DNA from 2 places in the Pantoea sp. X-Soil-ISGK-421 genome. Region 1 is predicted to be linked to the other one. Evidence: predicted binding sites of a transcription regulator. Region 1 holds the regulator's gene; the other holds the start of a gene.

Region 1 (8,469 bases):
AATCATGCCGAAGCCGGCAAGAATCATGATGATAATGGTGGCGACTTTGAAGAAGGAGAACCAGAACTCCACTTCACCAAACACTTTCACGCTCATCAGGTTGATGGCGCCGATAATCAGTACCACGCTCAGCACCCAAATCCAGTGCGGTACCTCGGGGAACCACACGCCCATGTAGATACCAAACGCCGTTACGTCGGCAATCGCCACGATCAGGATTTCAAAACAGTAGGTCCAGCCGGTAATGTAACCTGCCAGCGGGCCGAGATAATCCTGCGCATAGCGCGAGAATGAGCTGGCCTGCGGGTTGTTGACCGACATCTCACCCAGCGCACGCATGATGATGTACGCCACCGCACCGCCGATGATGTACGCCAGCAACACGCTTGGGCCTGCCATTCTGATGGCATCGGCCGAGCCGTAAAACAGCCCGGTGCCAATCGCCGAACCCAGTGCCATAAAGCGAATATGGCGCGTGCTCAGTCCGCGTTTGAGCTTATTGGTTTCTTGCATAACACTCAGTACCTTGAAAATGAAAAACCACGGGCAAGCCCGTGGTTGGAATTAACAGCAATGTCGCTTACTGATGAACGGCGACCTGCTCACGTCCTTTTGCCCGATCAACCACCGCAGCAATCACCATCATCGCCAGCGATGGCGGCAACCAGGAGAGTCCCTGATCGGCCAGCGGCAGATGCTGACTGAACAGCGGCAGCACATCTTTAAAGCTGGTGGTTTTGATGGCATCAACGATACCGAACAGCAGGCTGACCAACATGGTCGGCGCGATGATACGTGAACTTTTGTTCCACAACTTCAGCGTGAAGCTCAGTACCACCAGCACGATACATGGCGGATAAATCGCCGTCAGCACCGGAATCGAGATCTGAATCAGATGGCTCAGGCCGAGATTCGACACCACCATGGAGAACAGACCCAGAATAAATACCAGCGTTTTATACGACAGCGGAACATATTGCGCAAAGAATTCTGCGCAGGCGCAGGTCAGGCCCACCGCCGTCACCATGCAGGCCACGAAGATCAGCGCTGCAAGGAAGAAGCTGCCCATACCGCCGAAGGTCTGCTGCACGTAAGCATGCAGAATCTCAGCACCATTGGCGCTCTGCGCAACCAACGCACCGCTATCGTTGCCGAGTTTGAACAGCGTCAGGTAAATCAGCGTCAAACCGATACCCGCAATGATGCCGGCCAGCATGGTATAGCGCGTGAGTAATTTGGCATCTTCAACGCCGCGTGAGCGCGCCGCATTGACGATAACAATACCGAACACCAGCGCACCCAGCGTATCCATGGTCAGATAACCATTGACGAAGCCGCTGGAGAAGGCCGCTCGCTGATACTCTTCCGTACCCGGTGAAACGCCACCGGCAGGCCAGATCAGCACGGCGACGCCAAGCACAATCAGCGCCAAAATTTTCAGCGGAGCAAGGAAGTGGCCCACGGTATCCAGCAGTTTGCCTGGATAGAGCGAGATGCCGATCACCAGCGCGAAGTAAATCAGGCTGTAGATCAACAGCGGCAGCGCGCCATCGCCGGTCAGCGGTGCAATGCCGACGGCAAAGGAGACGGTAGCGGTACGCGGCGTGGCAAACAGCGGCCCAACCGCCAGGTAGCAAACCGTCGCCAGCAGCAAACCGGCGGCTTTACCAATCGGTGAGCTCAGCGCATCAATGCCGCCGCCCACGCGCGCCAGCGCGATGACGGTGATCACCGGTAAGCCGACAGCGGTAATCAGGAAGCCGAATGCCGCCACCCAAACGTGTTCGCCAGACTGAATTCCCACCATCGGTGGGAAGATGATATTTCCTGCGCCAACGAACAGGGCAAACGTCATAAAGCCCAGCGCCAGGATATCCTTGGAGGTTAAACGGTGTGTCATAAACTTCTGTACTGCCTGTAGCTGATGTTGCGGTGGAAGTTGGGTTCGTGTTGTCCTCTGGATGCGCTAAAACAAAGCCTTATCAGGCAAGACCAGCGTGATATGCGGTCTAAAACGCTAAAGCGCAGGTGATTTAAACTACTTTTCTTCTGTTCGCAGAGGGATAAATCGACAACGGCGCAAATTAGAACGTTTATAGCGAAGAAAGGCAATACGGGATCGGAAAACCAGAAGGATATAACAAGATAGCGGGATAAAGCAGTGAATCACGGTGGAATAGCGGGAAAACACCCCAGATGATTTGCTAAAACTTTCCTCAGTACGGGAGATTTCTTTGCATAAATCGGCCTTGAGATGCACAAAAGGCGCGATTTACGCGCCTGTTTGTTCAGGTTTACAGCATTACCAGACCGTTCTTGCTATCTCGACCACCAGACGAATCTTCTGCCACTGTTGCTCTTCGTTCAGGCTGTTGCCCTCTTCGGTAGACGCAAAGCCACACTGCGGGCTGAGGCAGATTTGGTTGAGGCTAACAAACTGCGACGCTTCCTGCAGACGCGCTTTCACCTGTGCCGCATCTTCCAGCTCACCGGTTTTGGTGGTGATCAGGCCCAGTACGACCTGCTGATGGCCTGGCTTAAGGAAGCGCAGCGGCTCGAAGCCCCCCGAACGTTCATTGTCGTACTCAAGGTAGAAGGCATCGATATTCACGCCACCAAACAGCACTTCGGCTATCGGCTCATAGCCACCTTCGGAGATCCACGTCGAGCGGAAGTTGCCGCGACACACATGCAGACCAACGGTCAGATCTTCCGGCTTGCCTTCCAGCGCGCTGTTTAGCACTTCAGCATAGATGCGCGCCAGTTCCTGTGGATCTTCGCCACGTTCGCGGATCTGCTGTTGCTGGTCAGTTGAGCACAGGTATGCCCACACGGTGTCATCCAGCTGCAGATAACGGCAGCCCGCGTCGTAAAACGCTTTGATGGCATCTTTGTAGGTCTGCGCCAGATCGGCGAAGTACTCTTTGAGGTCGGGATAAACCGTAGCATCGATCACCTTACGGCCACCGCGGAAGTGCAACACGCTTGGGCTTGGAATGGTCATTTTGGCAACCGCATCGCCCGCCACGCTTTGCAGGAAGCGGAAGTGATCCAGCATCGGGTGTTGAGGATTAAAGGCCACTTTACCGGTGACTTTCACGCCGTGCGCTTTGGTCTGCACGCCGTTGAACTGAATGCCCTGCTCCGCTTCGAACAGCTCTACGCCGTGCAGATCGCCGAAGAAATCGAAGTGCCACCAGGCGCGACGGAATTCACCATCGGTAACGATCTGCAGGCCGTTGGCACGCTGCTGCTCCACAACGTGACGGATTTCGCGATCTTCAACCTGGCGCAATTGATCGGCACTGATTTCGCCATTGGCAAACTGCACACGCGCCTGCTTGATGGCTGCGGGACGCAGAAAACTGCCGACGGTATCGGCACGGAACGGATTATGACGTGGCATCTTCTCTCCTGGCTGAGCGCATAGTTGCGTCAGGGTATAATTTCGCTGAGTTATATCAGCCATCTGGACGGCTATATGTCTAAGAAGAATGCCACGCTGTTACACATTCGGCAACGGAAGAAAATTCAGGTCACATGAAACTATTTCATGTTCAGATGCACGTTCTTCAATTTCCCTCAATTGCCGCGCGTGCTTGTGACATCTGGCTATCCGACAATGGCAGATAACCGGCTTCACTCACCCGACGTTGACCCTGCGGCGACAAGACCTGATGCAGAAACGCATTGACCAGCGGCGGCAGCGGTTTACCCGGCGCTTTATTGACATAGATATAGAGCGGACGCGACCACGGATAGCGGCCGCTGCGAATGGATTCGGCATCCGGCGTCACGCTGTCGCCGTTTGCCGTGACGACCGGCAGCATTTTCACCCCGCTGAGATGAAAGCCAAAACTGGCATAACCAATGCTGTTAGGCGTGGCGGCAACGGCTTGTACCACCGCCGCAGAACCGGGAAATTCGGCAACGTTAGCGCGAAAATCCCCTTTGCACAGCGCCTGCTGCTTGAAAAAGCCCCACGTTCCCGAAGCCGAGTTGCGGCCATAACGTTGAATGCTGCGCGTGGCCCAGCGGCTGTCGCTCAGGCCGAGATCGCCCCAACGTTGCGGCACTTGCCGCCCGCCACACAGGCGGGTAATGGAGAACAGCGCGTCGAGCTGTTGCGGCGCAATGCGCGGCAACGGGTTATCCTGATTGACCACTACCACCAGCGCATCCATCGCCACCGGCACGGCCAGCGGCGGGTAGCCGTAGCGCGCGGTAAAGAGTTGACGTTCATCGATTTGCATCGGGCGGCTCATCGCGCCCAGTTGAGCAGCACCCGCCGCCAGCGCGGTCGGTGCGGTTGAAGATCCCGCCGCCTGCACCTGAACGTTCACGCCCGGCGACTGACGGCTAAAATCCTCGCCCCACAAGGTCATCAGGTAGCCAAGCGTGTCCGATCCGACGCTGCTCAGATTGCCGGTCAGCATGGTTTGTTGGCCATGTGCTAAAGCAGAGCAAAGCAGCATGCAGGAGAGCAACAGCGATTTCATGAGCGGTTCCGCAATTCAATAAGGGCTCTATTCTGTCGCGGCGCGATTTAACGCGCAATAAATTGCGTCATGGCAATCAGTGAGGCACGAAAAGGTCGCCATGAATGGCGTAATGCTGGTCAGTTAAGAGATGAAAACCCCAACTACCTGGCGCACACCTTGTAGCGGCGCAATTTATTGCGCGATAAATCGCGCCGCTACGGAATGTGCGGTAATTAATACGGCGCTTAACTGATCGGCATTACGCCATGAAGGGCGACTCTACGTTTACGGAGCTGGGTTTTCGTAGGGTGCGCATTTATGCGCACCTGAATGCATAGGCAATAAATTGACTCACTCGGTGTTAACGCGCTCTTGAGCCACGTTAGCCACAATCAACCGCTGCGGCAGAAGAAAGCTGAAACAGGTTTCCTGATGCGGCACGCTGGTGATTTCCAGCCGCGCGTTATGATGGCCCAGCGCATGTTTCACAATCGCCAGCCCCAAACCGCTGCCGCCAGTAGCGCGCGAACGCGCTTTATCCACACGGTAGAAACGCTCGGTGAGGCGTGGCAGATGCTGCTCGCTGATGCCCGGCCCGTCATCGCACACCTTAAACTGCGCACCTTGCTTGGTACGCAACCAGCTGATGTCGATGCGCGTGCCTTCCGGCGTATGATTCACCGCGTTGTAGACCAGATTGGAAATGGCGCTACGCAGCTGCTCGTCATTGCCGAACACTTTAAGGTGCGGATCGGTGTGGAAATGGATGGTATGACGTCCCTGACTCAGCGTTTCCGCTTCACGCTGCAACAGCAGCAGCATGCCAGGCACATCCACTGTCTCTTTCAGATCGATGGCCGGAGCCGCTTCAATCCGCGATAAGGTCAGCAGCTGTTTTACCAGGCTGTCCATGCGTCGCGTCTGCTCTTGCATGGTATGCAATGCCTTGCTGCGCGTGCGCTCGTTCATTACCGAGTCGTCCATCATTTCCAGATAACCTTGCAGCACCGTTAGCGGCGTACGCAGTTCATGGCTGACGTTAGCAAAGAAGTTACGTCGCGCGCCTTCCAGCTGGTGCATTTGGGTGACATCACGCGCCACCATCAGCCACTGCCCTTCGCTGTATGGCATCACGCGGAATTCCATATGATGCTGATTATTGAGGATCTGCGTCAGCGGCATGTCGAACTTGCGCTGGCGGATATAACGGGAAAATTCAGGATAACGCAGCAAATTGAGGATGTTCTGGCCGTTATCCTCCGGCCAACGCAAGCCAAGATGCTGTTGCGCCAAACCATTGCACCAGAAAATGGTGCCCTCTTCGGTGGTCAGTACCACGGCATCCGGCAGCGATTCTGCACCGCTGCGGAAACGTTTGATCAGATTACCCAGCTCACGCCGACGCCGCCGGTTGCGCAGCTGCATCTGATACAGACCATAGAACAGCGGTTCCCAACTGCCGCGTCCGGTGGGCGGCGTCATTGAACGATCGACCCACAGCCAGTGTGACAAACGCATCAGATTTCTGAAATGCCACAACATCACGCCGCTCACCGCAATCAGCAGCAGCCACGGCAGATAGCCGAACAACAGACCCAACACCAGCGCAGGTAAACAGACCAGCGCCAGCTCGGTCAAAAGTCTCTTCCAGGAGAGTCGTTCCAGCACGGTAAAAACTCCGTTTACGTTTAGTAGCGGGCTGAGAAACGATACCCTGTTCCGCGAACGGTTTGAACCATGCGATCGTGGCCGGTCAGTTCCAGCGCTTTACGTAAACGGCGAATATGCACATCGACGGTGCGATCTTCGACATACACATTGGTGCCCCACACGTGGTTCAGCAGCTGTTCGCGGCTGTAAACGCGTTCCGGATGCGTCATAAAGAAGTGCAGCAGTTTGTATTCGGTCGGTCCCATCTCCAGCGGCGTGGTTTCCGACATCACGCGGTGCGATGACGGATCGAGGCTCAGCCCCTGCATCTCAATCACCTCTTCCACCGCCATCGGCGAAATACGGCGCATCACCGCTTTGATACGCGCCATCAGCTCTTTTGGCGAAAACGGCTTGGTAATATAGTCATCCGCCCCCACTTCCAGACCGCGCACGCGATCTTCTTCTTCACCGCGCGCCGTCAGCATCATCACCGGAATGTCGCGCGTCATGGCTTCACGCTTCAAATGCTTAATAAACTGGATACCGCTGCCGCCGGGCAACATCCAGTCCAGCAGAATTAAATCAGGCCAGGGTTCGATCAGCTTACCAATCGCGCTGTCATAATCTTCCGCCTCAATAGGCTGGTAATCATTCTGTTCCAGCACGAAACATAACATTTCACGGATGGGAGCTTCGTCTTCCACAACCAAAATGCGCTTAGCCATTGTAACTCCTGCTAGTGTGACACCGTGTCACTGGGATTTGCGGCGTCATTATGCGTCAGTTTTGTGACACTTTTATGAAAAACACTGCCTTAAGATAGATAGATAAAAAACGGAAATGTCACAATAAAAATCTGCTTTTTTTCTTTGTGATCTTAAGTGGTTATAATTCGCCTTCGCTAAACTCAGCACGGAGCAAACATGCGCATCATTCACACCGCTGACTGGCATCTCGGCCAGTTCTTTTACAGCAAAAGTCGCGCCCGGGAACACCAGGCGTTTCTTGACTGGTTGCTGGATCAGATTGTGCAGCATCAGGTGGATGCGCTCATCGTCGCGGGCGATCTGTTTGATACCGGCTCGCCACCGAGCTACGCGCGCGAAATGTTTAACCGTTTTGTGGTGGCGCTGCAGCCGAGCGGCTGTCAACTGGTGGTGCTGGCGGGCAATCACGATTCGGTGGCGACGCTGAATGAATCGCGCGAGCTGCTGGCCTGCCTGAATACCCAGGTGATCACCAGCGCCACACCACAAGGCGAACAGCAGGTGTTAACGCTCACGCAGCGCGATGGCGCGCCGGGTGCGCTGCTGTGCGCCATTCCTTATCTGCGTCCACGCGATATCCTGCGCAGTCAGGCCGGACAATCGGGGCGCGAGAAGCAGATTTCGCTGCTGGAAGCGATCGAGCAGCATTATCAGCACTGCTATGCTGCCGCGCTGGCGCAGCGCGAGGCGCTGGACAGCACGCTGCCGATCATCGCCACCGGCCATCTCACCACTGTCGGCGTGACAAAAAGCGATTCGGTGCGCGACATCTATATCGGCACGCTGGATGCGTTTCCGGCGCAGGCGTTTCCACCCGCGGATTACATCGCGCTCGGTCACATCCATCGCGCGCAGCGCATCGCCAACAGCGAGCATATTCGCTATAGCGGCTCGCCGATTCCGCTCAGTTTTGATGAACTCGGCCGTGAGAAAAGCGTCTTCTTGCTGACGTTCAGCACCACGCTGGAGACGGTCACGCCGCTGACCATTCCGCACTTCCAGCCGATGCAGATGCTGAAAGGCTCAATGGCGGAGATCGAACATCAGCTGGCGCAGTTCCGCGAAAGCGCCAGCGAACAGCCCACGTGGCTGGATATTGAGATCACCACGCAGGAATATCTCAGCGATCTGCAACGCCGTATTGAAGCACTGACCGAAAAACTGCCGGTTGAAGTACTGCTGGTGCGCCGCAGCCGGGAGCAGCGGCAGCGCAGCCTGGAACGGCTGGAGAACGAAACTCTGAGCGAATTAAAAGTGGAAGAGGTCTTTGCCCGCCGCCTGGCGCAGGAAGATCAGCTGGATGCAGAGCAGGCCGAGCAACTCACGCAGCTGTTCCGCACCACCCTCGCGGCGCTGGAGAATCCATCTGCATGAAAATTTTGACGCTACGCTTTAAAAACCTCAATGCACTGCGCGGCGAATGGTTTATCGATTTCCGCCGTGAGCCTTTTGCCAGCAACGGATTATTTGCCATTACCGGCGCCACCGGCGCGGGCAAAACCACCTTGCTTGATGCCATTTGTCTGGCGCTCTATCACCAGACGCCGCGCCTCGGCACGCTGTCGCAA
Region 2 (8,469 bases), 760 kb from region 1:
AATGGCGACCCTACGTAGGGTGCGCATTTATGCGCACCTGGTCGAAAATCACGCCATTTTACGAGCGCTGGCCAGCAGCGCACCTACCGCCATAAACAATCCACCAAAGGTGCGATTGAGCAGCTTCATCTGCTTCGGGCCTTTAATCCAACCGGCGATGCGCGTCGCCAGCGTGGCGTAACCAATCATCACGATGATGTCGACCACGATGGTGGTGACGCCCAGTACCAGATATTGCATTAACTGCGGCTGGTGCGGCTGAATAAACTGCGGAAACAGTGCGGCAAGAAACACGATGCTTTTCGGGTTGGTGAGATTCACCAGCACTGCGCGCTTGAACAGGCGACGACGCGGCATCGCTTTAGTAACGGCGTCGAGATCGATGCCGCCAGCGGAGCGCCACTGCTGAATGCCCAACCACACCAGATAGGCCGCACCCGCCCACTTCAGGACTTCAAAGGCCAGAAGTGATTGGGAAAACAACGCACCTAAACCGGCGCCGACCAGCACGATATGAATGGCCAGGCCAAGCTGCAAGCCAGTAATCGATGCCGCCGCCCCGCGATAGCCGTGGCTGATGCCGGTGCTCATGGTGTTAATTGCGCCGGAACCGGGTGAAAGGCTGAGGATGGTTGTGGTCAGCAGGTAGGTTAACCACCATTCAATGGTCATGTGTGACATTCCCTGAAGTTAGCGAAGTGTGACACAATACGACAGAAAATCGCCGCACGCTACGCAGTGCAGACGCGCAAATCACGTTTTTTTCAGGGGGACGAATGCAGCATCATAAACAGAGTTGGCTCGGACGTGAGCGAGGCTTTTCGGCCTTTGCTACCGGTCCGCTGCTCGACTTCTGGCGTCGCCGTGAAGAGTGTGAATTCACCGGCGTGGGTAACCTGAAGATTCGCTACGTCCGTTTCACCTCACCGCAACATCGTCGTGTCATTCTGGTCGTGCCCGGCCGCATTGAGAGCTATATCAAGTATCCCGAACTGGCCTACGACCTGTTCATGTGCGGCTACGATGTGGTGATTCTCGACCATCGTGGTCAGGGGCGATCTGAACGTCTGCTGGAAGATTCGCATCGCGGCCATGTGGTGGAATTTGGCGACTACGTTGACGATCTGGAAACGCTGTATCTGAAAGCGATCGTCAGCCCACATTACCAGCAGCGCTACGTGCTGGCCCATTCGATGGGCGGCGCGATTTTAGCGCTGTTTCTGGCGCGTCAGCCGCAGGCGTTTCATGCCGCGGTGTTTTCCGCGCCAATGTTTGGCATTGTGCTGCCGCTGCCCGACTGGATGGCGCACCGCATTCTCGACTGGACAGAAAAACTGCCCGCGCTGCGCGAAGGCTACGCGCTGGGCACCGGGCGTTGGCGCGCTAATCCATTTGGCATTAATCGCCTGACGCATAGCCGCGAACGCTATCGCCGCAACCTGCGTTTTTACGCCGACGATCCGGCGATTCGCGTCGGTGGACCGACGTATCACTGGGTGCGCGAAGGCGTACAGGCCGGTCGAGACATCTTCAACCAGGTGGCAAAAATTACTACGCCGACCTTGCTGCTGCAGGCCAGTGAAGATGATGTGGTGGATAACCGCTCACAAAATCTATTTTGTACGGCGATGGCCGAAGCAGGACATCCCTGCGCCGGTAATGCGCCTTATGTAATCAAAGGAGCGCGTCATGAGATCTTGTTCGAAACAGACGCGATGCGCGCCGAAGCGCTGAACGCGGTGATCGATTTCTTCGAGCATCACGCTTAATTCATTTTACTTTCCGATATCAACACCCGAGGTTTACATGTATCACATCGTCGCATCCGACCTGGATGGCACGCTGCTCTCTCCGGACCACCGTCTTACATCGTTCGCTCGTTCTACGCTGCAGGAGCTGGTGGCGCGTGACATTCACTTTGTTTTTGCCACCGGCCGTCACTACATCGACGTCGGGCAGATGCGCGATAAACTCGCCATTCCGGCTTACATGATCACTTCGAACGGTGCGCGCGTGCACAACGCCGAAGGCGAATTGGTGTTCAGCCACAACCTGGATGCCGACATCGCCAGCGATCTGTACGGCCTGCAATATCATGACGAGCACATCCTGACGCATGTCTATCGCGACGATGAATGGTTCATGAGCCGCCATCGCCCGGACGAGCAGGACTATTTCCGCGAATCCGTCTTTAACTATCAGGTTTACCAGCCGGGCATGCTGCCGACCGACGGCATCAGCAAAGTATTTTTTACCTGCGAAGATCCAGAGCGTTTGATTCCAATGGAACAAGCGATTGAAGCGCGTTGGGGCGATCGCGTGAATGTCAGCTTCTCGCTGCCGACCTGTCTGGAAGTGATGGCGGGCGGCGTTTCTAAAGGCCACGCGCTGGAAGCGGTCTCGAAACAACTCGGCCACTCGCTGAAAGAGTGCATCGCCTTCGGCGACGGCATGAATGATGTGGAGATGCTGAGCATGTCAGGCAAAGGCTGCATCATGCGTAATGGGCAGCAACGTTTGAAAGACACCTTGCCAACGCTGGAAGTGATTGGCAGCAACGCGGATGATGCGGTGCCTCACACCTTGCGTAAGCTGTTCCTCGCCTAAAAAAACGGGCCGGCGATGACCGGCCCGCTCTGGTTATACCAACTGTTTCTTGTGCTTATGTTCGCTCACCATGGTGAGCAGCAGCAGGATCACCGCCAGCACTGAGCCGCCAATCATCACGATGAACCCGCCGTCCCAGCCGAAGTAATCGACGGTGTAACCAACAATCGCGCTGGCCGCCACCGACCCACCAAGATAGCCAAATAGCCCGGTAAAGCCCGCCGCCGTTCCCGCCGCTTTTTTCGGTGCCAGCTCCAGCGCGTGTAAGCCAATCAACATCACCGGACCGTAAATCAGGAAGCCGATCACAATCATGCACAGCATGTCGATGCCTGGATTGCCCGGCGGATTCAGCCAATAGACCACGGTGGCGATGGTCACCAGCGTCATAAAGAACACGCCGGTCGCGCCACGATTTCCTCTAAATACTTTGTCCGACATCCAACCGCACAACAGCGTGCCGGGAATACCGGCATATTCGTAGAGGAAGTAGGCCCACGATGATTTATCCAGCGTGAAATGCTTCACCTCTTTCAGGTAGGTCGGCGACCAATCGAGAATGCCGTAACGCAGCAGGTAAACAAACACGTTCGCCAGTGCGATGTACCACAGCAGTTTGTTGGGCAGAATGTACTGCATGAAAATCTGTTTCGCCGTCAGCTCCTGCTCGTGATCTTCGTTGTAATCCGGCGGGTAATCATTCTTCCACGCTTCAATCGGCGGTAAACCGCAGGACTGTGGCGTATCGCGCATCAGGGCGAAAGCGATAATCGCGATGAGAATGGCACCAAACGCTGGCATATACAGTGCGGCTTTCCAGTCGTTAAACCACGCCATACCGAGCAGGAACAGCAGCGGTGGAATGCCGCCGCCGACGTTATGCGCGCAGTTCCACACTGATACAATGCCGCCGCGCTCCTTCTGCGACCACCAATGCACCATGGTACGCCCACACGGCGGCCAGCCCATGCCCTGGAACCAGCCGCACAGGAACAGCAGCACGAACATCACCATGATGCTCGATGTCGCCCATGGCACGAAGCCCATAAACAACATCACCGCCGCAGCCAGGATCAACCCGGCGGGTAAAAACACGCGCGGATTCGAGCGGTCCGACACCGAACCCATAATGAATTTCGAGAAGCCGTAAGCGATGGAAATTCCCGACAGCGCAAACCCGAGATCGCCGCGCGAGAAACCTTGTTCAACCAGATAAGGCATCGCCAGCGCAAAGTTCTTACGCACTAAATAGTAGGCGGCATAGCCGAAAAATATTCCCAGGAAAATTTGCCAGCGCAGGCGACGATACAGTGGATCAACACGATCATCTGCCACCTGGGGCCGATGCGGTGCAGGTTTGAAGATACTCAACATGAGTTGGCCCTCCAGGGCGCGATATTGTTATAAATTCCCAGCAGGTTGGGGCAAATACGGCGAATGTTTAAACGGAAAAGCGATGTTTCCATTTCGCGCAAAGGATAGTGATGGTCACGTTCTGTTACTGTGACATGTGACACAACTGTTACAGTTTTATGACAATGAAGTGCGATAAAAACCAGGAAATGTTGGATTTCGCGCATTTTTAGCCGAGCTGAAAGGGAGGCGATGAGAATTATTTGGCGTCATTTCGTACAGTTGTAAATCAGATAGTTCAGCCCGATTGCGACAGTTTGTTTACACTAGCCGCACTGTTTATTTTGAGATCGTTACCGTGCCGTTACTGATCGTTACCACCATTCTGTGGGCCTTTTCCTTCAGTTTAATCGGGGAATACCTTGCAGGTCAGGTGGATTCCTGGTTCTCCGTATTAATGCGTCTGGCGCTCGCCGCCATCGTCTTCTTACCGTTTCTGCGCTGGCGCGGTTATCGTGCTTCAACCCTTTTGCTGTATATGCTGGTGGGCATGCTGCAGCTTGGCATCATGTATTTGCTGAGCTTTGAAGCCTATCTGTACCTGAGCGTGACCGAGTTCCTGCTGTTTACCGTGATGACGCCGCTGTATGTCACGCTGATCTACGATTTGCTGAGCCGACGTCCACTGCGCATTGGCTATGCCTTCAGTGCATTGCTGGCGGTCATCGGTGCGGCGATTATTCGTTATGACAAAGTCAGCGACCATTTCTGGTTCGGCTTGTTGCTGGTGCAGGCGGCCAATATCTGCTTCGCCATCGGCATGGTGGGTTACAAACGCCTGCAGGAAACCCGTCCCATGCCACAGCACACCGCGTTTTCGTGGTTCTATCTGGGCGCGGTGATCATCGCGGTGATTGCCTGGAGCCTGTGGGGCAATCCCAATAAACTGCCAACGACATCGCTGCAGTGGGGCATTTTGGTGTGGCTGGGCGTGGCAGCTTCAGGTTTGGGCTACTTCATGTGGAACTACGGCGCTACGCAGGTGGATGCCGGCACCTTGGGGATTATGAACAATATGCATGTGCCGGCGGGCTTACTGGTGAACCTGGCGATCTGGCAGGAAAAACCGCACTGGCCGAGTTTTATCGCCGGTGCCGCCGTAATCTTCGCATCACTTTATGTGCATAAACGCTGGGTGCTAGGTAAGAAAAGCATCGCATAAAGCCAATAGGGAAGGGATAGCGCGGCAGAGGAGCAAAGCATCCGAGCCATGGATGGCGAGGCTGATCCACAAGGAAGTGGTTTCCCTTTGCGATCTGCCGCGCTATCCCTGACCTGGCGCGAATAAAGAAGCGATTAAGTCTTCTTAACCGGCCCCGGACGATGGATCATCGTCAAACCTTTCAGGAAATTACGCAGAATCTGGTCGCCGCACTCGCGGAAGTTCTTGTGTTCCGGGTTGCGGAAAATCGCACCCACCTCAGCCTGCGAAATCTTAAAGTTCGCTTTCAGCAACACATCCGGAATGTCAGTGGTCTTCAGCGCAAAGGCGATACGCAATTTCTTCATGAAAATATTGTTATTCATGCGACGCTCAATCGAAGGCGCGGGCGCATCTTCACTCTTACCGCGACGGTAAAAAATCAGACCGTTAAGGAAATAACCCATCAACACATCCGGCAGCTTGCGAAACGCGGCATCGTCATCCTTCTTCATCCACGCCTGCACATCTTCCAGCGGCACTTCACTGCCCGCCAAGGCAAAAATCTCCACCACTTTGCTATCGCTCAAATCAAGCATATAGCGCACGCTGCGCAGAACATCGTTACTCATCATGGTGAAACTCTCTTGGTCGCGGGTTGAGGCGGCGCATTATAGAGCAGGCGGGGCAGGGATAACAGCGTGGGCGACCTTCGTCGCCCAACATCATCAGGATGAGGTGGTTTGCAGTGAGCCCGGACGCGCGGCATCGCGCACGAAAGGCAGATGTTCACAGGCATGCTGACGGGCAAACCGCACAAAGGCTTCCATCACCGGCTGACGTTGCTCGCCTTCGCGTACGGCGGCATACAAGCGGCTCCACAAGCCATCGCCCAACGTCTTCGTCACCACCAAACCCTGCTGCTCAAAATTCTCTACCACCCAATGCGGCAGCGCGGCGATGCCCATGCGCGCCGACACCATTTGAATCAGCAATAACGTGTTATCCACGCTCTTCAAGGCCGGACTCACGCCCGCAGGTTGCAGGAAATGGCGCCACACATCTAAACGCTGACGCTGCACCGGATAGATCATCAGCACCTCATCGGCCATATCTTCTGGGGCAATATGTTCAAGCTGCGCCAAAGGATGATCCGGCGCCATCACCAAACGCACTTCAAAATCGAACATCGGTGAATAGAACAACCCGCTGCGCGGCAATATATCGGAGGTCAACACCACATCCAACTCGCCCTGCTGCAACGCGGGCTGTGGATCAAAGGTCACGCCGGATTTGAAATCCATCACCACCTGCGGCCAGCTCTGGCGGAAATTATTCAGCGCGGGCGTGAGCCATTGAATGCAGCTATGACACTCAATAGCGATACGCAAGGTGGTCTGATGCGGCTCATGGCATGCCTGCAAAGCCTGCTGAATCTGTGGCAAAACCTGCTCAGCCAGCTGCAATAAAATCTCTCCCTGCGGCGTAAAACGCAGCGGCTGGCTTTTACGCACAAACAGACGAAAGCCCAGCCGCTGTTCCAGATCGCTGAACTGGTGGGACAACGCGGATTGCGTCTGATGAAGCTGTGAGGCGGCGGCGGCTAATGAGCCGGTATTCCGTAACGCCTGCAGCGTCCGCAGGTGTTTGAGTTCGATCATGAGAATCCTTCACATCGAGATTGAACAAATTGCGCTTGAGGAACATACAGTACCCGCAGATTATGGCGGTGTAAACATCTGGACGGCTAAACATCCCGGGCAAACGTCGCGGCCACTTTACGTTTGTCCAGCCACATTGCTCAGCGAAGGGAATCGTGACTCGCTGGATGAACGTAAATCGGTTGTACCTCAAGAATATCTGGAGAACAGAAAATGACCATTCTGAACCATACACTCGGTTTCCCTCGCGTCGGTCTGCGTCGTGAACTGAAGAAAGCACAGGAAAGCTATTGGGCAGGTAACAGCTCACAGGAAGCGCTGCTGGCGGTGGGGCGCGAGTTGCGTGCCCGTCACTGGCAACAGCAGAAAGAGGCGGGCATCGATCTGCTGCCGGTTGGCGACTTCGCCTGGTACGATCACGTTCTCACCACCAGCCTGCTGCTGGGTAACGTGCCCGCACGCCATCAGAACAAAGATGGATCCGTCGATCTCGATACGCTATTCCGCCTCGGCCGTGGCCGCGCACCAAGCGGGGAACCTGCGGCGGCGGCGGAAATGACCAAATGGTTTAACACCAATTATCACTACATGGTGCCGGAATTCACTCAAGGGCAGCAGTTCAAACTGACCTGGCCCCAATTGCTGGATGAAGTTGACGAAGCGCTGGCGCTCGGCCACAAGGTTAAACCGGTGCTTCTCGGCCCGCTCACCTATCTGTGGCTGGGTAAAGTCAAAGGCGAGCCATTCGATCGTCTGTCACTGCTCAAAGACATTCTGCCGGTTTACCAACAGGTGCTGGCCGAACTGAAAAAACGTGATATCGAATGGGTGCAGATCGATGAGCCAGCACTGGCGCTGGAGCTGCCACAAGCGTGGCGCGCTGCATACAAACCGGCTTACGACGCGCTGCAGGGCGAAACTAAACTGCTGCTCACCGCCTATTTCGACAGCATCGGCCAGAACATTGACGTCATTAAAGCGCTGCCGGTGCAAGGTCTGCACGTTGACCTGGTTCATGGCAAAGACGACATCCAACAGTTGAACCAGCAGATTCCCGCGGATTGGCTGCTGTCTGTTGGGGTGATCAACGGCCGTAACGTCTGGCGTGCGGATCTCAGCAGCTGGTTTGAGCGTTTGCAGCCGCTGCTCAGCCAGCGCAAACAGCTTTGGATCGGCTCCTCTTGCTCACTCCTTCATAGCCCAATCGATCTCAGCGTGGAAACCCGCCTTGATGAAGAAGTGAAAAGCTGGTTCGCTTTTGCCCTGCAGAAGTGTGCTGAGCTGTCGCTGCTGAGCAACGCGCTGAACAACAATGATGCGGCTTCGCTGGTTGCGTGGAGTGCGCCGATTCGTGCGCGTGCCCACTCAACACGCGTTCACAATGCTGCAGTCGGCGAGCGTCTGGCGAAAATCCAGACCAAAGACACTGAACGCGCCAGCAGCTACACCGAGCGTGCGAACGCGCAGCGTCAGCGCTTCAACCTGCCAGCATGGCCGACCACCACCATCGGTTCATTCCCGCAGACCACTGAAATTCGTGGGCTGCGGCTCGACTTTAAGAAAGGCAACATTGATGGCGGTAATTACCGCACCGGCATCGCTGAACACATCAAACAGGCGATTTTTGAGCAGGAACGTTTAGGACTC

Evidence for each region. The regulator PhoB, encoded in region 1, activates phosphate uptake and scavenging genes when phosphate is short. The targets are predictions, from matches to a motif close to CTGTCATAAAACTGNCNNAT.
Region 2: the regulator PhoB is predicted to act here: its motif matches at 4,127-4,146, upstream of glpT (glycerol-3-phosphate transporter).

The regions. Positions count from the first base shown of each region.
Region 1 covers NZ_AP035979.1:990,670-999,138, reverse strand. Annotated here, with positions in the region: gene proY (proline-specific permease ProY) at 1-513, opposite strand, end outside; gene brnQ (branched-chain amino acid transport system II carrier protein) at 581-1,900, opposite strand; gene AC6I8K_RS04475 (cobalamin-independent methionine synthase II family protein) at 2,303-3,406, opposite strand; gene AC6I8K_RS04470 (PstS family phosphate ABC transporter substrate-binding protein) at 3,573-4,499, opposite strand; gene phoR (phosphate regulon sensor histidine kinase PhoR) at 4,833-6,149, opposite strand; gene phoB (phosphate response regulator transcription factor PhoB) at 6,170-6,859, opposite strand; gene sbcD (exonuclease subunit SbcD) at 7,058-8,275, shown strand; gene AC6I8K_RS04450 (SbcC/MukB-like Walker B domain-containing protein) at 8,272-8,469, shown strand, end outside.
Region 2 covers NZ_AP035979.1:228,089-236,557, forward strand. Annotated here, with positions in the region: gene rhtB (homoserine/homoserine lactone efflux protein) at 49-672, opposite strand; gene pldB (lysophospholipase L2) at 777-1,769, shown strand; gene yigL (sugar/pyridoxal phosphate phosphatase YigL) at 1,807-2,607, shown strand; gene glpT (glycerol-3-phosphate transporter) at 2,641-3,981, opposite strand; gene AC6I8K_RS01055 (carboxylate/amino acid/amine transporter) at 4,319-5,182, shown strand; gene AC6I8K_RS01060 (YehS family protein) at 5,317-5,796, opposite strand; gene metR (HTH-type transcriptional regulator MetR) at 5,890-6,822, opposite strand; gene metE (5-methyltetrahydropteroyltriglutamate--homocysteine S-methyltransferase) at 7,036-8,469, shown strand, end outside.